DNA from 4 places in the Phytobacter sp. V69 genome. Region 3 is predicted to be linked to each of the others. Evidence: predicted binding sites of a transcription regulator. Region 3 holds the regulator's gene; each other region holds the start of a gene.
What was found. The regulator CRP, encoded in region 3, controls carbon source genes, mostly activating them, when cyclic AMP is high. The targets are predictions, from matches to a motif close to ATGTGANNNNNNTCACAT.

Region 1: the regulator CRP is predicted to act here: its motif matches at 3,692-3,709, upstream of ACSZPU_RS12995 (glycine dehydrogenase).
Region 2: the regulator CRP is predicted to act here: its motif matches at 4,047-4,064, upstream of ACSZPU_RS08955 (iron-containing alcohol dehydrogenase).
Region 4: the regulator CRP is predicted to act here: its motif matches at 2,287-2,304, upstream of ACSZPU_RS03890 (glutathione S-transferase).

What each region holds. Positions count from the first base shown of each region.
Region 1 is NZ_CBFFRL010000078.1:3,999-9,699, forward strand. It holds gene ACSZPU_RS12970 (amidohydrolase/deacetylase family metallohydrolase) at 1-1,085, opposite strand, end outside; gene ACSZPU_RS12975 (DUF4310 family protein) at 1,128-1,769, opposite strand; gene ACSZPU_RS12980 (DUF4311 domain-containing protein) at 1,779-2,555, opposite strand; gene ACSZPU_RS12985 (DUF4312 family protein) at 2,578-2,877, opposite strand; gene ACSZPU_RS12990 (SFCGS family glycine-rich protein) at 2,880-3,242, opposite strand; gene ACSZPU_RS12995 (glycine dehydrogenase) at 3,253-3,591, opposite strand; gene ACSZPU_RS13000 (LysR family transcriptional regulator) at 3,869-4,765, opposite strand; gene ACSZPU_RS13005 (quinone oxidoreductase family protein) at 4,880-5,701, shown strand, end outside.
Region 2 is NZ_CBFFRL010000047.1:9,908-15,608, reverse strand. It holds gene ACSZPU_RS08970 (sialidase family protein) at 1-397, opposite strand, end outside; gene ACSZPU_RS08965 (sodium:solute symporter family protein) at 399-1,823, opposite strand; gene ACSZPU_RS08960 (dihydrodipicolinate synthase family protein) at 1,899-2,783, opposite strand; gene ACSZPU_RS08955 (iron-containing alcohol dehydrogenase) at 2,805-3,944, opposite strand; gene dtnK (D-threonate kinase) at 4,121-5,356, shown strand; gene ACSZPU_RS08945 (D-threonate 4-phosphate dehydrogenase) at 5,349-5,701, shown strand, end outside.
Region 3 is NZ_CBFFRL010000068.1:5,269-10,969, forward strand. It holds gene ACSZPU_RS11785 (YccS/YhfK family putative transporter) at 1-1,878, opposite strand, end outside; gene crp (cAMP-activated global transcriptional regulator CRP) at 1,932-2,564, opposite strand; gene ACSZPU_RS11795 (OsmC family protein) at 2,875-3,279, shown strand; gene ACSZPU_RS11800 (phosphoribulokinase) at 3,390-4,259, opposite strand; gene ACSZPU_RS11805 (YheU family protein) at 4,312-4,530, opposite strand; gene ACSZPU_RS11810 (hydrolase) at 4,532-5,548, opposite strand.
Region 4 is NZ_CBFFRL010000016.1:13,032-18,732, forward strand. It holds partial or broken gene ACSZPU_RS03885 (PTS mannitol transporter subunit IICBA) at 116-2,026, opposite strand; gene ACSZPU_RS03890 (glutathione S-transferase) at 2,560-3,168, shown strand; gene selA (L-seryl-tRNA(Sec) selenium transferase) at 3,264-4,652, shown strand; gene selB (selenocysteine-specific translation elongation factor) at 4,649-5,701, shown strand, end outside.

The DNA of each region.
Region 1 (5,701 bases), on a different contig from region 3:
TTGCCTGCGCGAATGGCGGCCAGCGGCGTGAGTAACTGGTCGGCCTGCAGGGTGTCGTTTTCCGCATCGGTGAACAGCACCGACTGACGACGCAGGTCGAAAATGGTCAGGTCGGCGTCATAGCCCACGGCAAGCCGCCCTTTGCGGTTCAGACGCAGCCCTTCGGTGGCATGGTTGGTCACGCAGGCGATCACCTGCGGCAGCGACATGCCGATGGCGAGGAATTTGGACATCACTTTCGCCAGCGAGAACACCGGGCCGTTGATCCGGTTGCGGCAGTAGATATCGGAGCTGATGGTGTGCGGCAAAATCCCCAGCGCAATCGCCCGTTGTGCCACAGCAAAGCTGAAACTGGCGCTGCCGTGACCGATATCCAGACGCACGCCGCGCGCGATGGCGCGGTTCACCGAGGCCCGCAGCTCGCCGGATGGCGTGAGAATGCGGTTGGGTTTGCCGTTATAGCAGTGGGTAATGATGTCGCCGGAAGTCAGCAGCTCAGCAATCTCATCGAGGTTCGGCGGGTTGTTACCGATATGGACCATCAACGGCAGGTCGCCGTTCTCTTTCTGAATCGCTTTGGCGCGTTCCAGCGGCGTAATGCCGTTCTCACCGACCACGCTGCTGCTTATGCGCGCTTTCAGGCCGACGATAAAATCAGGATGACGTTTCACCGCCTCGCGCGCGGCATCGGCGTCGATATTGGTCATGTTCGCCAGTTCGTTTTGCGCAATCAGGCCCACGCGAGATATGTTCAGCAGTGCATAAACCTCGGTGACCGCCTGACGGGTGATGGCATAGAAATCATCGATATCGTCCGCGCCCGTACTGCCTGCATCAATCACCGTGGTCACGCCCGTGGCGACACCGACGCTGTCCGGCTGGTCGTGGTAGATAGGCGAGTTCGGGTAGCAGTGCACGTGGGAATCAATCCAGCCCGCACTCACATAATACTCGCCACCTAAATCAACGGTCCTGGCAGCCGGGCCGCTAATGTCGCCCAATGCCGCGATTTTGCCGTCTTTGATGGCGATATCCGTCACCGTGTCATCCACCAGACGCGCCCGGCGCAGGAGTAAATCAAACATGCGTATCTCCAGTGATAACGGGCGCTTTCGCGCCCGGTCAGATCAAAGTGCAATCGGGAAGATGGAGCCCAGCAGCATCGCCCCGAGGATGGCGCCCCCGGTAATCGGCTTCTGCCAGAGGTAGAACAGCAGTGCGCCTACCAGCGAACCGATGCCGATAGGAATCGAGGCGGTCATCGCGCTGAGGATAATCAACGGACCAAGGAAACGGCCGGATGCGTTACCCGCCCCCATCATCACGTCCGCCCCGTAGGTGGAATCGCTCTGGTTGATGGTGAACTTACGCGCCAGGATGATGATGTAGCCAATGGCCAGACCAATCACCAGGCCGGTTGCCAGCGAAGCCATAAAGTTGGTCACCGGGAACATGATCCCCGCGCCCAGCAGCAGCGCCGGAACGCCGAGGCCCACACCGGTCTGGATAGCCCCGCCGATGTCCAGAATCCCGACCAGCGAGCCTTCGATAATGCGGGCAAACAGGAAGCTTGCACCAAACGCCGCCACCGCACCGTACGCACCGGTATCAATCCCGGATTTCAGCATCGCCACGAAGGCCACTTCGTTAAACGCGCCAATGCCGTAGAGGTAGTACATGTGTGTCCCGGCGAACACACCGGATGACAGCAGGCCGACGAAGATCGGGAATGACCAGTCGGCGTACCAAAAACCTTTATTCTGTTCCATCGTCGTTCCTTACTTGCCGCTGAGCGAGTTATGGATGAGCTCCAGCCAGTTCGGCGCGCTCAGGTTGAAGGACTGGATCATTTTCAGATCGAAGCCGCGGAAGAAGGCGCTCAGCACAAACAGAGCCACAATGGCGCTCATCATCACTTTGGTGACACGGTGCCAGCCGCTCTCTTCCACGCCTTTACCGATCAGGATGCCCAGCACCAGACCCGGTACGGCGTTACCCATTATCAGTTGCGCAGCGCCGCCGAAGACGGTCGCCCAGAAGCCGGATTTTTTACCCGCGTCGATTGCCGCCAGCCAGAAGATTACCGGCATCACGGTGTTCACCAGCAGGTTGGCCGCAGGCACCAGCACTTTCACCGCCGTCACCTGCAGTGCAGCCGGAACGGAAGAGGCGGTCAGGTTGAGGAAGGTCACCACGATCATGCCGATCAGGCCGCAGGCGATGGCCATCTTTTTCGGATCGTGCAGGGTTTCGCCGACGTTGCGGTTTTTCACCATCAACGCCGCCGCGCCCCAGTTCGGGATGATGCGATGGTCAACGTCCTGGGTGAAGGAACCCGCCGCGACGGACGAGGCCCAGGCGTTGAAGAAGAAGCCTAACCCAAAGGAGAAGTGAGAGGCCGGATCCCCTTCGCAGGAGTTCAGCTCGCCGAGTGTACGAAATGCGCCCATCGCTTGAGTGGTCGGCGCATGAAACATGCGTGCAGCCCCAGCGCCGACACCGACGCCCACAAGGCCGCCGATGATGAGCGATTTTATTAAAATTATCAGGAACATCAGTCTGCCCTTTTAGTCAGAATCAGCGTTGCGTGACGAAATCCACGTTGTCGAGATTGATGGCGGTCACGTTGACGGTGACGTCCAGCTCCACGCTGTACGTCCGTCTTTCGCGGCGCAGAAAGAGGAATAAGAAAGCCTCTTTCCGCGTCGTTTCCTGCGCATGAACAACCTGCACATCCTGTGGCTCTATGCGCAGTAAAATGTGCGGCGACGCTTTCATCACCGCGGCCTGAACATGGTTCAGGGCATCGGAGAAGGCCCGTGCTTTCGACTCGCCTTTGCCTTTAACCCTGACCGTGGTGGTGAACTGTTCTTTCATGGTTACGCGCCGTATTTTTTCTGCCACGCCTGTACTAGGCGCTCGCCTAACTCTTCTTTGTCCATAAAACCGAAACCGAGGACATTGCAGCCTTCGTTGATGGCGGTGATGCCCTCTTCGACTGAGCGCATACCGTATTTGGCTTTATAGCCGTATTTATTTTGCGCAGTGATCGCACCCGCACCGCCGCTGCCGCAAAACGAGATGCCGAAGGTGGCGTTTTCCGTCTTCATCACATCGCCCAGCTTCATATCCGCCGCCACGCCCGGTACCACCACGGCACGACCACCGGCTTTCTCTACGCCTGCTGCCACTTTCTGACCTTTACCCAGACGGTCACCAATCACTACGGTAATTTGTTCCATTGTTCGCTCCTTAAAGGTTGTCTTTTGCCACTTCGAAGTGCACCGACAGCAGCCAGGCTTCTTCTTCCGGGAGATTGCCAAATTGCGCCACGATATCGCGGGCAAGCTGCATTGATTCTGGTGAGATTTCATCAAACAAATCCGCTTCCACTTCCGGCAAGGGCTCGCCGGTCACTGACCGGTGCGCCATGGCGCGAACGTGGGAAGTCAGCATTTGCTGTTGCACCGCGTTGGGCACAATGTTGTGGTGGCTGAGCAAGCTGTACACCTGCGCTAGCATGCGTTCGGCCAGGGTTGCCGTAAGCTGCGCCCCCTCTCCAGCGTCGTTCATTACCGCTCCGTTATTCACTCGTCTTACCCCGTTAATGGCTTAGGGATAAAACTAACGTTGCAGGTTAAGAGTTTGTAGCGAGGAGTTTTCCACTTTGAAGTGGAAAGCCGGGAGACTTTAGTGATCTGCGCCACATTAATGCGCCCCTTCGGGCTTTTCACTGTGTAGCGGTCACAGTTTTTACGGAAAAATGCGGAAAAATGGCCGTAATGAATAATAAAAAAACGGCCAACGGGATGAGAAAAGTGTGAAGTGATAAGGGTTTCTTATGAAAAAAACCTGGCCAGAGGCGTTTTCAACCGCCTGCCGTTGGGCTGATCGCCTGTAAAAAGTAGTTGGTAAACGAGGAGACGATCGGCAGCAGCGGTCTGATCGGTAAGCGCAGCAGATGCATGGGTCGAGGCGGCGGCAAATAGTCCGGTAGCACAAGGCACAAGCGGTCTTCGTCGATATCCTGCTGCAAGGTCAGCGTCGAGTGCTGCACAATTCCCAGCCCGGACAGCGCCGCCTGGCGTATCGCTTCGCCGGAATCGACCATCAAACGCGGCGTAATCGCGACGTCCAGCTTCCCGGACGGGCCTTCCAGCTGCCAGCTATGGTCTGAACGCCACTGGCTGAAACTGATGCAGTGGTGATGTTTCAGATCCTCCGGTAAGGGCGGCGTGCCATGACGCTGCAGGTATTCCGGGGACGCGGCGAGGATCATACGATACGGCGGGAGCGGAATGGCAATAATCCCGTCGTCGTTGATATTGCCGATGCGGATTGCCAGCTGGAAGCGTTCTTCAATCAGATCCACTCTCCGGTCGGTCAGGACCATTTCGGCGTCCACGCCGGGGTACTGTTGCAAAAAACGCGACAGGATCGGGGTCAGCACTCGCTGGCCAAAGATCACCGGCGCGCTGATACGCAGCATGCCCGCGACATTGTCATACAGGTGGTTTGCCAGCCCGTCCGCCTCGCGGATGGTGGCAAGGATCTGCACACCATACTGATAAAAGCGCTGGCCTGCGTCCGTCAGCCCCTGTCGCCGGGTGGTGCGGTGAATCAGCTGGCAGCCCGTTCTGGCCTCCAGTTCGCGGACGTGTTTGCCCACCATTGCCGGGGTGATACCCAGCTCTTCCGCCGCCGCAGTGAAGCTGCCGCAGGTGACCGTACGAACAAACGACTCAACGCATTTCAGGTAATCCATTTATCGCCCCGGATTCTAAACTCTGGTTATCAAATCAAAATAGCAGAGTCCTCTTTATCCACCCATGACCGGGAGGAATAATCGTCGCATTCCTCTCTATTAGGTCATTTTATTATGCAATCTCTGGTGTTCGATCATTTTGGTTCTTCGGATGTGCTGTGGCTTCGCGAAAGCCCTGTGCCCACAGTGGGCGCGGGGGAATTACTCGTTGAGGTATCCGCCGCCGGGCTAAATTTCGCCGACGTGTATCGCCGCCAGGGCCGTTACCCGCTCGCGGGAGAGGCGCCGTGGACCGCCGGATATGAAGGGGCCGGGCGCGTGATCGAAGTGGGAGCGGGGGTCAGCGGGTGGCAGCCGGGCGATCGCGTTGGCTTCACCGACGTGCCGCTGGCTCACGCCAGCCATATCCGCGTGCCGCAGGCTCATGCAATCCGCCTGCCGGACTGGATTTCAGAAGCGGAAGCCGCCTCGGTGTTATTGCAGGGGCTGACGGCGGATTACCTCATTCACGATGTACTGCCAGTGGTCGCGGGGATGCATATCGCGGTGCTGGCAGCGGCGGGCGGTGTGGGGCGTCTGCTCACCCAGATACTGGTACACCACGGCGTGCATGTGTTTGCGGTGGCATCGAACGCAGAAAAACAGAGCATTTGTCTGCAGCACGGCGCAGAAGCGGCCGCCGGGTACGATAACTGGCAAGACGAAGCACGAAAATGGCACCCGCTGGGCTGCGATATCGTGTTTGATTCTGTCGGTAGCACCTTGTTGCAAAGCCTGGATGCGCTGAAAGACGGTGGTCGGGTGGTTTTGTTTGGCATGTCCGGCGGGGCTATTCCGTCGGTGGATCCGTCGGTTTTTCTGCTGAAATCCTCTGGGGTCATTGGGGCCGACCTCTGGACCTATCTCACCTCACAAGAAGAGCGACAGAGCCGGGCC
Region 2 (5,701 bases), on a different contig from region 3:
CGATCTCGCCCCAGCTCGCGCCAAGGTCATTCGACTGGCAGTAGCGCACAATTGCCGTGTCCTGATTGCCGGAAAGCTGGGCGGTCCACATCAGCCACAGCACGTTATCCGGGGCGAGGAACAGCACCGGGTTTTGCTCGGAACGGCTGGCATCTTCAGACAGTTTTACCGCCTCGCTCCAGCTGTCGCTGCCCGGTGCGAGGCGCGAGCCCCACACGGAAATATCCGCAACGCCTTCCTGGGTGCCGCCAAACCAGACGCACATCAGCGTGCCATCGGGCAGCGGCAGAATGTTGGCCGCGTGGTTTTGCGGGCAGGGTGAGGGCAGCATCGCGCTGATGACACGAGCATCTTCTTGCTGACGTAATACGCCATCGCGATTAACAGTAACGGACATATCAAACTCCACTATTTTGTACAGGTGTTGGTGCTTTTGTTTTCGCCTTCGCGTGTGCTTTGTTCGGGATAATGCGGTCCAGGGCCATAATCACCGCCGGAGTAATCAGCGCGATATACATGTTGTTGATACCGAACGGGTCGCCCAGCACATACCACAGTGATGTCACGACGCAGGAGCCAATCAGGCCAGCGTTCGCGCCACGGGTGCTTTTAAAGAACGGCGCATAGAAGGCAATCACCGCAACCACCGTGATGGACAGACGGATAGCACGGGTAAAGAACGACAGTTTCAGCACTTCCGGAACCAGCAGCACGAAAATCAGCGGCAGGAAGCCAATCAGTAACGATAACCAGCGCGTGGCTTTAAATTCTTGCTCTGGCGTTGGGTTACGGTAAGGCACATAGAAATCTTTCACCACCAGCGAGGCGATAGCCAATGCCACGGTACTGACGCTCACGAAAATGGATGCAACAAGTGACGTTGTCACGAGTCCGGCAATCCATGGGTTCATGTCCTGCAGGAAAATCGGCATTGCATACAGGCTGTTAATTTCCGGGTGCAGGTATTTTGCCGCCACGCCGATAACGGCGATCGCCAGCGCAATCGGCATACAGAAGAAAAATGCAATCCAGGTGGAACGCTTCGCAGACTGCACATCTTTGGTCGAACAGATGGCCTGAATCACGAACTGGGTACAGAAAATGGAGCCGATAGTCCCAATCAACCAGGCGAAAATGGTGCTGGCACCGAAGTTACCGTCCCAGGTCCAGTAGAAGTCCGGCATTTTCTGGACCATCGGGGTGAAACCACCGGTTTTGTACAGTGCAAAACCCATGATGACCAGAATACCGAAGTACTTAAGCGCACTGTGCAGCAGGGTAACCCAGGCCACGCCTTTCATCCCGCCGTAGGCAAAGTAGAAGGTACTGACGATGGCGGTAATAAAGGCGGCCACCGGCAGGCTCACTTTTAATACCGTAGAAATCGCCGCCGCGCCGCTCACGTAGTTGCCGACGTTCACCAGTAGCAAGGCATAAATCATGATGATAGAAATGATGTTTTTGGTGCTGTTGCCGTACTTCTCTGCAATCGCGCCGGAGATAGTAATTTTGCCGGTGTTATAAATACGTTTGACCAGCAGCAGGCCGAAAATCGGGAAGCCGATCGCCGCACCCAGTACCGACCAGGAGGCAGCGATCCCGCCTTCGAAGGCCGCCTGTGCGGTACCGACGGTTGATTTCGCGCCAATGTATTCAGACATTAATAAGATACCAACGATAAAGGCCGGCATCGCGCGGGAGCCTTCCATAAAGTCGCCGGAGTTTTTACTGCGTAAACGGAACGTAAGCCAGGTGGTAAAGACGATATAGGCAATGACTATACCGACAATTATCAGGGTATCTTGTGAAGTAAACGTGTTCATCTTTGCCTCTCTTTGGGGCGAGTGAAGCCAGGGCACCTGAGGTGCCCAATATTCTAATGACGAATGAAAAACGCCTTAACGCACGTACTGCGTTACGATCTGGCGAATTTGCTGTTGTTGTTCTTCGGTAAATGACACGGCATAACGACTTTCGCCGACGTTATAGCCCATCAGTTGCACTGCTTTTTTAACCGCCGCCGGAGAGAAACCTACGCTATATAAATCGGTGCGCAGTCCGGTGACATTTTCTTGTGCCTGACGAGAGCCTTCAACGTCGCCTGCGTTGAAATGCGACCAGATCGCATTAATTTCGTTCGGGGCGACGTTAGCAAGGCCGGAGATACAGGCCGAGCAACCTTCCACGAATCCCCGGTGAATCAGGGAGTCCGGACCGTTAAGGACATTGAAATTCTCCATGTCCTTCACCGCGTTCAGAAAACCACTCAGGCTTTCATAGCTTCCTGCGCTATCTTTAATCCCAATAATGTTCGGATGCTGAGCCAGCACGCGAACCGTTTGCGGTTCAAGCGTATTCCCGGTGCGGGCAGGAATGTTGTACAGAAATACCGGTACGCTGAGGGCATCAGCGACGGCGGTATAATGGGTAATTAATTCGTTTTGTTTTAAGGGGACAAAATACGGGGTGATCACGGAAACCGCGTCGACGCCCAGTTTTTCAATTTGTTTACCCAGACGGATGGTTTCGCGGGTAGAGATCTCACCAATGTGTGCCACCACATTGGCGCGACCGGCCACCTCATCAACGCAGGCTGCGGTGACGGTGATTTTTTCCTGCTCATTGAGCACAAAAAACTCGCCGTTTGTGCCGCCGCAGAAAATGCCGTTGCCGGCCCTCAGTTGGCGATTGACCTGTTCTTTCAGTGACTGAACATGCAATCCGCCTTCTGCATCAAAAGGCGTGACGATCGCCGTCAGTACGCCTTCAATTTTCTTACTCATTACACATCTCTCCATGAAAGATCATTTAAACAATGTCTGGTAAATCTCTTGCACGGCGCTGTGATCGACGGTGCAAGGGGCATTATTCATCAAGCGTTTAACGTTCAGGGCGGCATCGGCCAGCGACGGAATATCCGCGTGCGGTACCCCCAGCGCCTCCAGGTTGTCCGGCAGGTTGAGGCGTTTAACCAGCGCGGCAAAGTAATCGACCAGCGCGTGGGATTTATCCTCATCGCCGAGCGTGGTGTCGGCGTCAGGAACGAGATCCCACACCTGAGCAAATTTTTCGACGGCGTACGGGCGCACCACTTTCATGCACGGGGCCAGCAGAATGGCGTTCGCCACGCCGTGCGGCAGGTGGTATTTGCCACCCAGCGGATAGGAGAGTGCGTGTACCAGATGGGTCCCGGCGTGGGTGATCGCCGCACCGCCGTAATAAGAGGCCCACAGCATTTCGAGACGCGCGGTCAGGTTATGCGGCTCGCTGACGGCGGTTTCGATGTTGTGCAGCAGCTTGCGCAGGCCGGTCAGGGCCACGTTGTCGCTCACCGGGTTGGCGATCGTGGCGGTAAAGCACTCGATCAGATGGCACAGGGCATCGATTCCGGTAGAAGAGGCAATATGTGCGGGCATGCTGGTGGTCAGTTCCGGCAGCAGGGCAACATAATCCGGCAGCAGCACCGGAGAGATGATGCCCACTTTGGTGTTCTGTTCCGGGATCGCCAGAATCGCGTTCGGTGTCGCTTCGGAACCGGTACCTGCGGTGGCCGGAATCAATAGAGAAGGCACGCGTGCAGTCGGTTTTTCACCCGCCAGCAGGGCATCAAGGCCCGGTGAACGCGGGTGATAAAGTACTGATAACAGTTTCGTGACGTCGAGAACGCTGCCACCGCCAATACCCACCACCAGATCAAAGGCCGCCTCTGGCGCATCGCCGAGAATACGGGAGACATCATGCTGGCTGGGTTCTGGCGGTACGTTGTCAATAATCTGTACCTGTCGGCCTTCCGCCTGCAGCAGCGTCAGAATCTGCTGCGTCACGGCAAGCTTGATAACGTTGCCGTCGCTGACCAGTAAGAGTGTCTTTTTACCCGTAAGCAATGGCGCGATAGCGGGAATGGCCCCTGCGCCGCTTATCAGGGTACTGTTTATTGTTACCACAACGTTCTCCTGTCTGTCTTATGTGGTGATTGAACTCAATCAACATTTTTCAATCACGGTCACTGTATGGCATAAATTTATAATTTATTCGCAAATTAAATAAGTTGATCTTGCTCACATATAATCAATTATGATTGAATATAATCATATTCAGAACGTAACGACCCGGAGTAGGGATGAACAAACCAATCTCGGACCAACAAGTGGTGATTCTGGCCGATGACTTCACTGGCGCGAACGATGCGGGCGTGAGCCTGGCGCAGGCAGGGATGCGTGTAGAAGTGGCGCTGGAGGTGGCGTATCAAAGCGACGCGCAGGCGCTAATTTATAACAGTGACAGCCGCGCGCTGACGGCCGATGCGGCCAAAGAGAAGGTCGCTGCGCTGACCGACAGCGTCCTGCGCCAGTACTCACCGGCGTGGCTGGTGAAAAAGATAGATTCCACGCTGCGCGGTAATCCTGGAACCGAAGTGATGGCCATGCAGCAGGTTACGGGGGCGGCGGCGGTGATTATCGCCCCGGCGTTTCCGGCGGCAGGGCGCATTACCCGTGAAGGGAAATGCCTGGTGAATGGCGTACTTCTCACTGACACCGAGTTTGCCAGCGACCCGAAAACGCCGATCGCCAGTGCGGATGTCGGTGCGCTCTTTAGTGTGCGTAGCCAGAACATTACGCCCGCACAGTTGCCCGTTGCGCTGGCGAGCGGCAGTGCGCAAACGCCGGCGCTGCTGGTGGTGGATGCGCAAACGGACGCCGATCTGGATGAAATTATCACCCATGCCATGCAGGCGAGCGAAAGGCCGCTGCTGGTGGGTTCCGCCGGGCTGTGTGACGCCTTGTCACGCCGTCTGGCACCGGAAAAACAGGCGGTGGTGCTGGCGGTTGTCGGCTCAATGAGTGAAATCGCTCAAAAACAGGTGAGCGTCGCCGCGCAGCATCCACGCTGTGAACACATCTTTATTGATATCAATGATGTCTTCCAGCTGTCTGCCACCGACCACCGCGCCGCGATTATCACCGCGCTTAACGCGGGCAAACACTGTCTGGTGCATACCTGCCCGGATGATCAGGCGCGCCATCAGGTGGCGGCGCTGTGTGAACGCTGGGAGCTGAGCCGGGCAGAGTGCGGTGAGCGTATTTGTGATTATTTGGGCGCGCTCACCCGTGACGTCCTGCAATCCAGTACGCCAGACGGTATTTATGTTTCCGGCGGCGATGTGGCGATAGCCGTCGCCCGCGCGCTGGGGGCAAAAGGGTTTCAGATTCGTGGGCGCGCCGCAGGCTGCGTGCCATGGGGATATTTTTCAGGTTGCGAATGGCAACGACCAGTGATGACCAAAGCAGGCGGTTTTGGTGACGAAACCACTTTGCTCAAGGTTTTGCATTTTATTGAGGAGAAGTCGAGTGTCTAACATTATTGCCGTAACGATGGGCGATCCTGCGGGGATCGGTCCGGAGATTATTATTAAATCGCTGGTCGAAGGGGAACTGTCCGGGGCACCGGTTGTGGTTGTCGGCTGTGCTCAAACGTTTAACCGTATTCTGGCACTGAACGTCACGCCGCATGCGGAACTGCGCATTATCAATCAGGTCAGCGACGCCCATTTTGCGCCTGGCGTGATTAACGTACTCGATGAGCCGCTGGCGGATCCGCAGGCACTGGAGCCTGGCAAAGTGCAGGCTCAGGCGGGCGATCTGGCCTACCGCTGCGTGCGTCGTGCGACCGAACTGGCGATGGCCGGTGAAGTGAAAGCCAT
Region 3 (5,701 bases):
CAGCCGCTGCTGACAGCGCTGCAGGGCAATTTCACACGACTGTAAATAACGCTGCGCCAGATCCGGCGTGAGCATGGTGTGTTCCCGCGCCAGGGTCGTCATCGCATTAATGTGTTCGACAATAAACTGACTGTGCGTGACCCACAGCTTCATATCGGCCAGATAGCGCGTGTCAAAGCCGGGTTCCTGCATCGCCTGATTCAGTGAGTTGAAGAGGGCGTTGTGCGCCTGGTTTACCCGCATGCGCTGCCAGGCCAGCGGCGTAGCCTGGGGATCATCGCTCAGAATCAGGCGGATGGCATCCTGATAGGTTTCCAGCGCGTCATGGGCGTTTTTGCGCAGCAGGCCGCTTTGCCACTGGGGCCACAGCCAGACAACACCGCCAAAAGCGATCAGGCAGCCGATCAGCGTGTCGATAAGACGGGCAACGATAAACTGCTCGCCGTTCAGCGTGAGCAACTGGAGTGTATACACCGCGGTGAGAGTAAAGCCGACCATCGCCCAGCCGTAGCTTTTGCGGATAATCAGGTAGCTCACCAGCGTCACCATCAGCATTGCCGCCAGCGTGAAACCTTCCGGTACGTGGTAGTGCAGCGTTGCGCCGGCAATGATCAATCCGGCCATGGTGCCTGCCGCCCGATGCAGAATGCGTACCCGCGTGGCACCGTAGCCGTTTTGCGTGACAAACATCACCGTCATCATGATCCAGTAAGGCTTGGGCAGATGGAGCGCGCTGCCCATCAGGCTGGCAATGCTGAGCATGACGCTTATCCGCGCCGCATTGCGAAAGGCAGCGGATTTCAACGACAGATAACTTTTGAAGGCAGGGAGCAGCGGCAGGCGGCGCTGCTTCTCAGCCATCAGGTCGCGAACATAGAGTGGACGCTGGGTGCGCAAAACGCGGGCTATCTGGCTGAAATGCCAGGCGCAGAACTGTCCAACCGGGTTATCCGGGTGCTGACGGGCGATTTTCTCCAGCGCGCCTATCTGCTTATCCATATTGAAACGCCGGGGATAGCGATGATAGAGAATGTCATCGGCGAGCACCCGTAACCGCGCGGCGACGGTTTGCGCATTCCAGCGGATAACCTCTTCAGCGTGGCTGCGTTCAACCAGCTCCTGAACCTCTTGCGGTTGATGGAGGCTGACGGAGATATGCTCTTGCAAATCCAGCGCGACCTGGAACATACGCAGCAACCGCTTGTAATCGTTGTTCTTATTGGCCGCCAGCATATGCAACTGCTGGTAGCTCTGGCTTATCATATCCACCGCTTTTTGCTGGCGTGCCAGCAGCGGCGGGAGGGCTTTTTCCGGATCGGCGTGTTGCGTCAGCAGGCTGTATTTTGCTTCACAGTAGTCCGCCAACTGGCGATAGAGCAGGCTTAACGATTCGCGCAGCGGCTGTTCCCGCCAGAGCCAGAACCAGAAGGCGTTAAACGCGCCGTACCACAGGGTGCCGAGCCCATAAATCAGCAACGGTTCCCAGACGGGCATATTCCCGGCGAGGCTTAAGGTAAAGATGGCCGCAATGAGCGAGGCGGGCAGCAGGCGTCCGTGCAAGGCGCTGATTTCCGCCGTGACGCCAAGCAATAGCGTGAGTCCGGTCAGGATCAGCGGCAAGGGGATATTTTGTGTCAGTAACAACTGTACCGTAAGGCTGCTGCCAGCAAAAAGTGAACCGCCAACGATCAGGCGTTTAAAGAAACGTTTGTGCGGTGTATCCAGACCGGCAATATTGCAGCAGGCAGGAACAAGAGAGAACAGCAGACCGAGATCGAGACGCCCGATAAGCAGGCCAACGGTCACAGGGAGGCATAACACCAGCGTTTGTCGCAGTGCATAGTTGATTTCGGGGTGATAAATCAGCCTGCGCCACATGGGGAATAGAGACAAAAACGGCGCATCGCTAAGTACGATGCGCCGCTTGAGAATTAACGTGTACCGTACACGACGATAGTTTTGCCGTGTGCAGAGATCAGGTTTTGATCTTCCAACATTTTCAGGATACGTCCCACAGTTTCACGGGAACAGCCGACGATCTGACCAATTTCCTGACGAGTAATTTTAATTTGCATACCGTCCGGGTGGGTCATTGCATCCGGTTGTTTCGCCAGATTCAGCAGCGTCTGTGCAATGCGGCCCGTCACATCAAGGAATGCGAGGTTGCCGACTTTTTCTGATGTAACCTGCAGACGACGCGCCATCTGAGAAGACAAGCGCATCAGAATATCCGGGTTCACCTGAATGAGCTGACGGAATTTTTTGTAGGAGATTTCGGCCACTTCACAAGCTGTCTTGGCGCGTACCCATGCACTACGCTCCTGACCCTCTTCGAACAGACCCAGTTCACCGATAAAATCTCCCTGGTTAAGGTAAGAGAGGATCATCTCTTTACCTTCTTCATCCTTGATTAGCACAGCCACTGAGCCTTTGACGATGTAATACAACGTTTCCGCTTTTTCACCCTGGTGAATCAGCGTGCTCTTCGACGGGTACTTATGAATGTGGCAATGAGACAAGAACCATTCGAGAGTCGGGTCTGTTTGCGGTTTGCCAAGCACCATGCGCGGTTATCCTCTGTTATAAGCTGGCTCCAGACGCTGGATTCACACAACGCGTCCGGGGTTGCAATCTATCTTCCCGATAGCTGGGAAGTGGACCGTCAGACATGCCTGCGGCCTGTAATATGTGATGTCCTCTGCATACATGCTAAACGTCAATGTATATCACTGTAGCATCCAGATTGTTTTAGCATAGCTTTTGCTGCCTGTCTCCTGGTGTCTCGCTTCAGCTTGACGCAGGTCGCCTTCCGTTGCGACTTTTCTTATGTGCGCGTAATCTGTAAAGAAAATTGCAACTCCGGAGTTAATTAAAATGCAAGCTCGTGTGAAATGGGTAGAAGGTTTAACGTTCCTTGGCGAGTCTGCGTCCGGGCACCAGATCCTGATGGACGGTAACTCAGGCGACAAGGCACCAAGCCCGATGGAAATGGTGCTGATGGCGGCAGGCGGATGCAGCGCTATTGATGTTGTCTCTATCCTGCAAAAAGGGCGTCACGACGTGACAGACTGCGAAGTGAAGCTAACGTCAGAGCGTCGTGAAGAGGCTCCGCGCCTGTTCACGCATATTAATTTGCACTTCATCGTGACCGGCAAAGCGCTGAAAGATGCCGCGGTTTCGCGTGCGGTGGATCTCTCCGCCGAGAAGTACTGCTCTGTGGCATTGATGCTGGAGAAAGCGGTAAATATCACACACTCGTATGAAGTGATCGAAGCCTGATGTGTTGCCGGAGGCGATCTCCGGCACTTTCAGCATCCGACATTTCCCCTGTGGCGCTGCGCTAACCGGGGCTACATCGGGCGGAAGCAGATTTTCTGTTTGCCAGAAAACTACTCGATCTTCTTACCTTCCATCAGCCGTTGTACCAGCGGCGTCATGATGAGTTCCATCGCCAGCCCCATTTTCCCGCCCGGCACCACCAGAGTATTCATGTGCGAAATGAATGAGCCCTGCAACATCGCCAGCAGCCAGGGATAATCAATGCCTTCCAGATTACGGAAATGAATCACCACAAAGCTTTCATCCAGCGAGGGAATGACTTTGGCGGCGAACGGGTTGGAGGTGTCCACGGTCGGCACGCGCTGGAAATTGATATGGGTGCGGGAAAACTGTGGGGTGATGAAGTTGATGTAGTCTTCCATCGAGCGAACCACCGAATCCATCACCGCCTCGCGGGAATGGCCGCGCTCGCTGGTATCGCGCACCAGCTTTTGCATCCACTCGAGGTTGACGATGGGTACTACGCCCACCAGCAGATCCACGTGGCGAGCCACATCATGCTGCGGCGTCACCACGCCGCCGTGCAGCCCCTCATAGAACAGTACATCGGTTGGTTCCGGCAGCGGTTGCCAGGGGGTGAACGTGCCGGGTACCTGATTCCAGGGCACGGCTTCATCGTAGGTGTGCAGGTATTTTCGCGCCTGGCCTTTGCCGGTTTGTCCGTACTCAGTAAAGGTTTGCTCCAGCAGGCCGAAGTCGTTCGCTTCCGGGCCAAAGTAGCTGATATGTCGACCTAAATCGCGGGCTTTACGGATTGCCATGTCCATCTCAGGGCGGGTGTAGCGATGAAAGCTGTCACCCTCGACCTCGGCGGCATGCAAATCCAGTTGAGCGAAGATTTTGCGAAACGCGAGGCTGGTGGTGGTGGTTCCCGCACCGCTGGAACCTGTTACGGCAATAACCGGATGTTTAGCGGACATAGCAACTCCCTGAGTAAGCCATTATTGTAGGTGAAGCCTGCCGCCCTGCACGTTACTCGCGAAACTGCGAGCGTGGCATAATGTTGACGGTTTCATGCAGTTCTGACCACACCAGTAGGGCCTCGCCGTTTTTCAGCTGCCGTCTTACATCGGCGACCTTTTGTTCGAGCGAGCGCTCATGTTCACCATAATCGGTGCCTTCGCGCAAGACAAAGCTTTCAATCAGGTTATCCAGCGTCTCAGGTGCCAGATCCTGCCAGGGAATAATCATTTCAGCTTTCCAGATAAGTGTGCAGCCAGTCGGGGATCCGTTTTTCCAGCCACATTTCCGGGCGCAGCAACGTGCCGCCTACAAAACCCACGTGACCACCGTGTTCGGTCAGTTGATATTCTACCGATGGCGGCAATGTCTGCGTATCGGGGATCACGTTTTGATCCATAAAAGGATCGTCTTTCGCATGGATGATCAGGGTCGGTTTGCTGATTTTATTCAGCAATGGCATGGCGCTGCACTGGCGATAATAGTTAATCGCATCGGCAAAACCGTGGATACGCGCGGTAATCGCATCATCGAAATCACGCAGGCGACGCAGGCGTTTCAACTGGCGCAAATCAATAGGTAACGACCCCGGATAGGCTTTTAACTTGCGCGACGCGTTGGCTTTCAGCAGGTTGAGCAAATAGTGCTGGTACACCCGTGAGAAGCCGGTTTCGATATGCTCGCTGCACGCTTCCAGCACGAAGGGGGCAGAGACAATCACCGCCGCATCCAGGGGGACGCTATCTTCTTCTTTCGCCAGCAGGCAGGCGAGCATATTGCCGCCCAGTGAATAACCAACCGCGGCAGTACGCGCCTCGCCGAACTCACGTTTCAGCCAGTGTAAGAACCAGGTGCCGTCTTCGGTTTCGCCAGAATGGTAAATGCGATGAAGACGGTTAGGCTCACCGCTACAACCACGGAAATGCATCACTACGCCCAGCCAGCCGCGTGCTTTTGCAGCTTCGATCAGGCCGTGAGCGTAGGGACTGTGCAGGCTGCCTTCCAGCCCGTGAAAAACCACCAGGCGGGGTTTATGTTTCGCCTGCGCAGGGTCTTCGCTCCAGGCGAGATCGACAAAATCGCCATCCGGCAGTTCCAGGCGCTGCCAGGTTGGGGTAAAGCCCAGTTTCCGGCGGATAAGACGCGGCAGCATGGTCTGAAAATGCGGATTGCTCCCGCCGCGCATGGGGCGGAAGAGCGTGCTGTCGTCGCCGGGAATGTCGAGTTCTGCTGGGGTTATTTGAGTCATGACGATGCAATATTTTCCAATTCGTTAACGCCTACTATACCGTCAGTTCCGTGATGTGTTTATGAATTCCCGGCATTATCCTTTTTTGCCTTTGTCGATTTCTGCTTATTTGCTGCACTTTTTGGTGGAGGAGAGGGAGTAAAAACAGAATCT
Region 4 (5,701 bases), on a different contig from region 3:
TATATCCGCTTTTTGGTTCAGGTGACAGGTGGGTTGGCTTCCTCACACATCCTGTTGGATGTGTGGTGTTGCCTGCCTTCCTGCCACCCGAATTATTCCTGGGATAATTCGAACATTATGCTTTCAGCAGAGTCAGTACTTCTTCAACGCTGCTGGTATTTGCCAGACGCTCGATAACGGTTTCATCATCCAGCGCGTTGGTCAGGCTGGTAATCACCTGAATGTGCTCGTTGTTGCGAGCGGCGATACCGATAACCAGGCGTGCGATGTCATCTTCTTCTTCACCGAAGCGAACACCTTCCGGATACTGGCAGAATACTACGCCGGTTTTCAGCACGCGATCTTTCGCTTCAACGGTGCCGTGCGGTACAGCGATGGACTCACCCAGATAGGTCGGGGTCAGTTTTTCGCGTTCCAGCATCGCGTCAACGTATTCCGGCTGAACATAACCGCCTTTTACCAGTTGCTCACCGGCAAAACGGATGGCTTCTTCTTTGTTACTTGCAGTACGACCCAGGAACACGTTTTCTGCACCCAGCTTGAACAGGTTGCTGTCGCCAGCATCAAAGCTATCCTGCAAGCTGGCCTGAACCTTTACGCTGTTGTCCGCGTGGCGCTGTGCTGCAACCAGGCGTTCAGTCAGGTTGGTATACAGGCCGCTGTCCAGGAAGTTGGTCAGTGAAATGTGCTGTGCCTGAGGCGCCTGACGCATAGCGCGCTCGGTCAGGTCACGGTGAGTAATCACCAGGTCAACGTCAGACGGCAGGCTGTTGATAGCGCTGTTGGTCACAGAGATGTTGGTCAGACCGGCATCATGGACTTTCTTACGCAGTACACCTGCACCCATTGCGCTGGAACCCATACCGGCATCACAGGCAACGATGATTTTACGTACGTGGCTCAGGTCGTTGGTCACGTCGCCAGCTGCCAGCGGAGTAGCGCCTTTAGACTGTGCCTTCATGTCCTGTACACGACGGGTAGCGGCTTCGATGTCTTCGTCTTCTTCTTTGACTTTGCTGGTTTTCAGCAGAATCGCGGAGATAACAAAGGAGACGATCAGCGCAGCGAAGATAGCCACGATGTTAGCGAAGTAAGCGCCTTTCGGCGTCATTGCCAGTACGGACAGGATGGAACCCGGGGAAGCCGGAGATATCAGACCACCGTTCAGCACGCTCAGAGTGAACACGCCAGTCATACCGCCGAGGATTACGGCCAGCAGCAGACGTGGGTTCATCAGCACGTACGGGAAGTAAATTTCGTGGATACCACCCAGGAAGTGGATGATAGCCGCGCCGCCAGCAGACTGACGAGCACTACCACGACCGAAGAACATGTACGCCAGCAGGACGCCCATACCCGGACCCGGGTTTGCTTCAATGAGGAAGAAGATAGACTTGCCGAGGTCATGAGACTGCTGAATACCCAGCGGCGAGAAGATACCGTGGTTGATGGCGTTGTTGAGGAACAGGATTTTCGCCGGTTCAACAAAGATGGACGCCAGCGGCAGCATGTCGTGCGCAACCATGAAGTTAACGCCAGCAGCCAGCACTTTGGACAGCACTTCAACCGCAGGACCGATGCCTTTGAACGCCAGCAGCGCCAGGATCATACCGATGATGCCAGCGGAGAAGTTATTCACCAGCATTTCGAAACCGGATTTGATCTTACCGTCTACAGCGGCGTCAAATTTCTTGATGCACAGGCCGCCCAGAGGACCGGCGATCATTGCACCCAGGAACATCGGCATATCAGCACCGACGATAACACCCATTGTTGTGATTGCACCAACCACACCACCGCGATCGCCACCCACCAGACGACCACCGGTAAAACCGATGAGCAGCGGCAGCAGGTAAGTAATCATTGGGCCGACGAGCTTCGCCAGCGTTTCGTTTGGTAACCATCCTGTAGGAATAAACAATGCGGTAATAATACCCCACGCGATAAACGCGCCGATATTTGGCATTACCATGTTGCTGAGGAAGCGACCAAAGCTTTACACTCTGATCTTGATATCGGATGACATAAAACACCCCTTCTTATGTTTGCTATCTCACAGGCCGGAAGCCCGAGGTTTTGTTGTTAACGTGGCGGCAGAGGTAGCCGGACCCATGATCTGTGCTGCGAAATCTCGCACCGAATCGACGAACTGTCCAGATGGCGCCATTTTATGTGATGTAGATCACGTTAATGCTGGGGGTATGCCAGTCAATGTAGTGATCTGCATCACAAAAGGAGTGTGTAAAAAAGAACAAAGGTGAAAAATTCACCGCGACATGGCTGTTAATGTGATGTTAATCACAATTGTTAGCTTCGGGTTTGTTGTTTGTTTGTGATCTTCATCACAAGATATTTTCGCCAGGAGTTTTCCGAGTGTGATCGGTCGCAAACTGTGGTTTTCGCTATCCTGACCCTCTGTAATTCCCTTTCAATTTCAGCGCCGCGCTGGACGCGATGCTCAATATAGTCAGCGGAGTTTTCACATTTATGAAACAGTCTGCGCGCGCTTTGGTCCGGGTAGTACATACTTAATGTTTTGTTGGCAAAAAGGAGAAGGCAATGAAACTCATCGGCAGCTATACCAGCCCCTTTGTGCGAAAAATATCGGTCATCCTGCTGGAGAAGGGCATCACCTTCGAATTTGTGAATGAACAGCCCTACAACGCCATCAACGGGGTGGCCCACTACAACCCGTTGGGAAAAGTGCCGGCCCTAGTCACCGATGAAGGTGACGTGTGGTACGACTCGCCGATCATTGCCGAATATATCGAACTGTTGGGCATCGCACCGGCTATGCTGCCGGCTGACCCTAAAGCCGCGCTGAAAATTCGTCAGATTGAAGCTCTGGCGGACGGCATTATGGATGCGGGGCTGGTTTCTGTACGTGAGCAGGCGCGCCCGGTTGAGCAGCAGTCGGAAACGGAACTCTTACGCCAGCGTGAGAAAATCAGTCGCGGCCTCGACACCCTGGAGAGCTATATCAACGAAGGGGCGCTACGTGTTGATGAGATGAACCTCGCTACCGTTGCTATTGCCTGTGCCATTGGTTACCTCAATTTCCGCCGTGTCTCCCCCGGCTGGTGCGTTGAGCGGCCACAGCTGGTCAAGCTGGTGGAAAATCTCTTTCAGCGTGAAAGCTTTGCGCGCACAGAACCGCCAAAGGATTGATGCCCGTTATGTCAGCCTGAACCAACTCGCTGTACAATCCCCTCATGTCGACCCCTCTCCTGGCGGGAGGGGGCAACCCTCAGCCAGGCCATTTCATGACAACGGAAAATCACTCGCTTTACAGCCAGATCCCCTCGACCGATCGCCTGTTACGTGATGAGGCGTTCACTCCTTTACTGACCGAGTTCGGTCATAGCCGCGTGGCGGAAATACTGCGCCAGTTGCAGGATGAAGCCCGTGATGACATTCGCCAGGTGCAGGCCTTGCCCGCCTGGTGTCGCGACTGGGCACAGGCCACATATCAGCGCCTGATGGATGAAAGTGCCAGCGCGCTGCGTCCGGTTATCAACCTGACAGGCACGGTGCTGCACACCAATCTCGGGCGTGCGCTACAGGCGGAAGCGGCGATTGATGCCGTCGCGCAGGCGATGCGTTCACCCGTGACGCTGGAGTATTCGCTGGATGACGCCGGACGCGGGCACCGCGACCAGGCTCTGGCCGAGCTCCTGTGCCGCCTGACGGGTGCGGAGGATGCCTGCATCGTCAATAACAATGCGGCGGCGGTGCTGTTGATGCTTGCAGCCACCGCCAGCGGCAAAGAGGTGGTGGTCTCCCGCGGTGAGCTGGTGGAAATTGGCGGCGCGTTTCGGATTCCGGATGTCATGCGCCAGGCGGGCTGCATTCTGCAGGAGGTCGGCACCACTAACCGCACCCATGCGAAAGATTATCGCGAGGCGGTGAACGACAATACCGCGCTGCTGATGAAGGTCCATACCAGCAACTATCACATTGAAGGCTTTACCAAAACGGTAGATGAAGCGGATCTGGTGACGCTGGGTAACGAGCTGAATGTGCCGGTGATTGCCGATTTGGGCAGTGGTTCGCTGGTGGATTTAAGTCGCTATGGTTTGCCAAAAGAGCCAATGCCGCAGGAGCTGATTGCCGCCGGGGTGAGCCTGGTGAGTTTTTCCGGCGACAAACTGCTTGGTGGCCCGCAGGCCGGAATTATCGTTGGGAAAAAAGCGCTGATTGAAAAGTTGCAGCGCCACCCGCTCAAGCGTGCGCTACGGGCGGACAAAATGACCCTGGCGGCGCTTGAAGCGACGCTGCGCCTGTATCTGCACCCGGAAAAACTGCGCGACACTTTACCGACCCTGCGTCTGCTGACGCGTCACCCGGAAGAGATTCGCCAGCAGGCATTGCGGCTGGCCAAAGTGCTGTCCGGGCATTACGACGAATTTGACCTGCACGTTGAGTCCTGTTTATCACAAATTGGCAGCGGTTCGTTGCCGGTGGACAGGCTGCCCAGTGCCGCGCTGACCTTTACCCCGCGTGACGGCAGCGGTCGCCGTCTGGAAGCCCTCGCAGCATCATGGCGTAATCTGCCAGAGCCGGTGCTGGGGCGTATCTATGATGGGCGCCTGTGGCTGGATTTACGTTGTCTTGAGAATGAACCCCGATTTCTGGAGATGCTGTTGAAATGATTATTGCCACCGCCGGACACGTCGACCACGGCAAAACGACATTGTTGCAGGCGATTACCGGCGTGAATGCCGACCGTTTGCCGGAAGAGAAAGCGCGCGGCATGACCATCGATCTCGGCTATGCCTATTGGCCACAGCCGGATGGCAGTGTGCCGGGCTTTATTGATGTGCCGGGTCACGAGAAATTTCTCTCCAATATGCTCGCAGGCGTGGGCGGTATCGACCACGCATTGCTGGTGGTGGCCTGCGACGATGGCGTGATGGCGCAAACCCGCGAGCATCTGGCGATTTTGCAACTGACGGGTAACCCGGCGCTGACGGTCGCGCTGACCAAAGCCGACAGAGTGGATGAGGCGCGTATTGATGCGGTGCGTCAGGACGTTCTGGCGACGCTGAGCGAATTTGGCTGGCAGGATGCGGCGTTCTTTGTCACCGCTGCGACCGAATCACGCGGCATTGACGAACTGCGCGCGCACCTACTGCAACTGTCTGCGCGTGCCCATCCACAGCATCAGCGTTTTCGTCTGGCAGTCGACCGCGCGTTTACGGTGAAAGGCGCGGGGTTGGTGGTGACAGGAACCGCGCTGTCGGGCGACGTGCGCGTGGGCGATACGCTGTGGCTCACCGGGGCGAGTAAGCCGATGCGCGTACGTAGCCTGCATGCGCAGAATCAGCCGACCGAGTGGGCGCACGCCGGGCAGCGTATTGCCCTGAATATTGCCGGTGATGCGGAAAAAGATGATTTGACCCGAGGCGACTGGCTGCTTTGCGTCACACCACCCGAACCTTCTGAGCGAGTGATAGTGGCGCTGCACACCCATACGCCGCTGACCCAGTGGCAACCGCTGCATATTCATCATGCCGCCAGCCATATTACCGGGCGCGTGTCGTTACTGGATAACAACCTGGCAGAGCTGGTGCTTGATACGCCGCTGTGGTTAGCGGATAACGACAGGCTGGTGCTGCGGGATATTTCTGCCCGTGAAACGCTGGCAGGCGCGCGTGTAGTGGCGTTGAACCCACCGCGTCGCGGCAAGCGTAAACCGGAG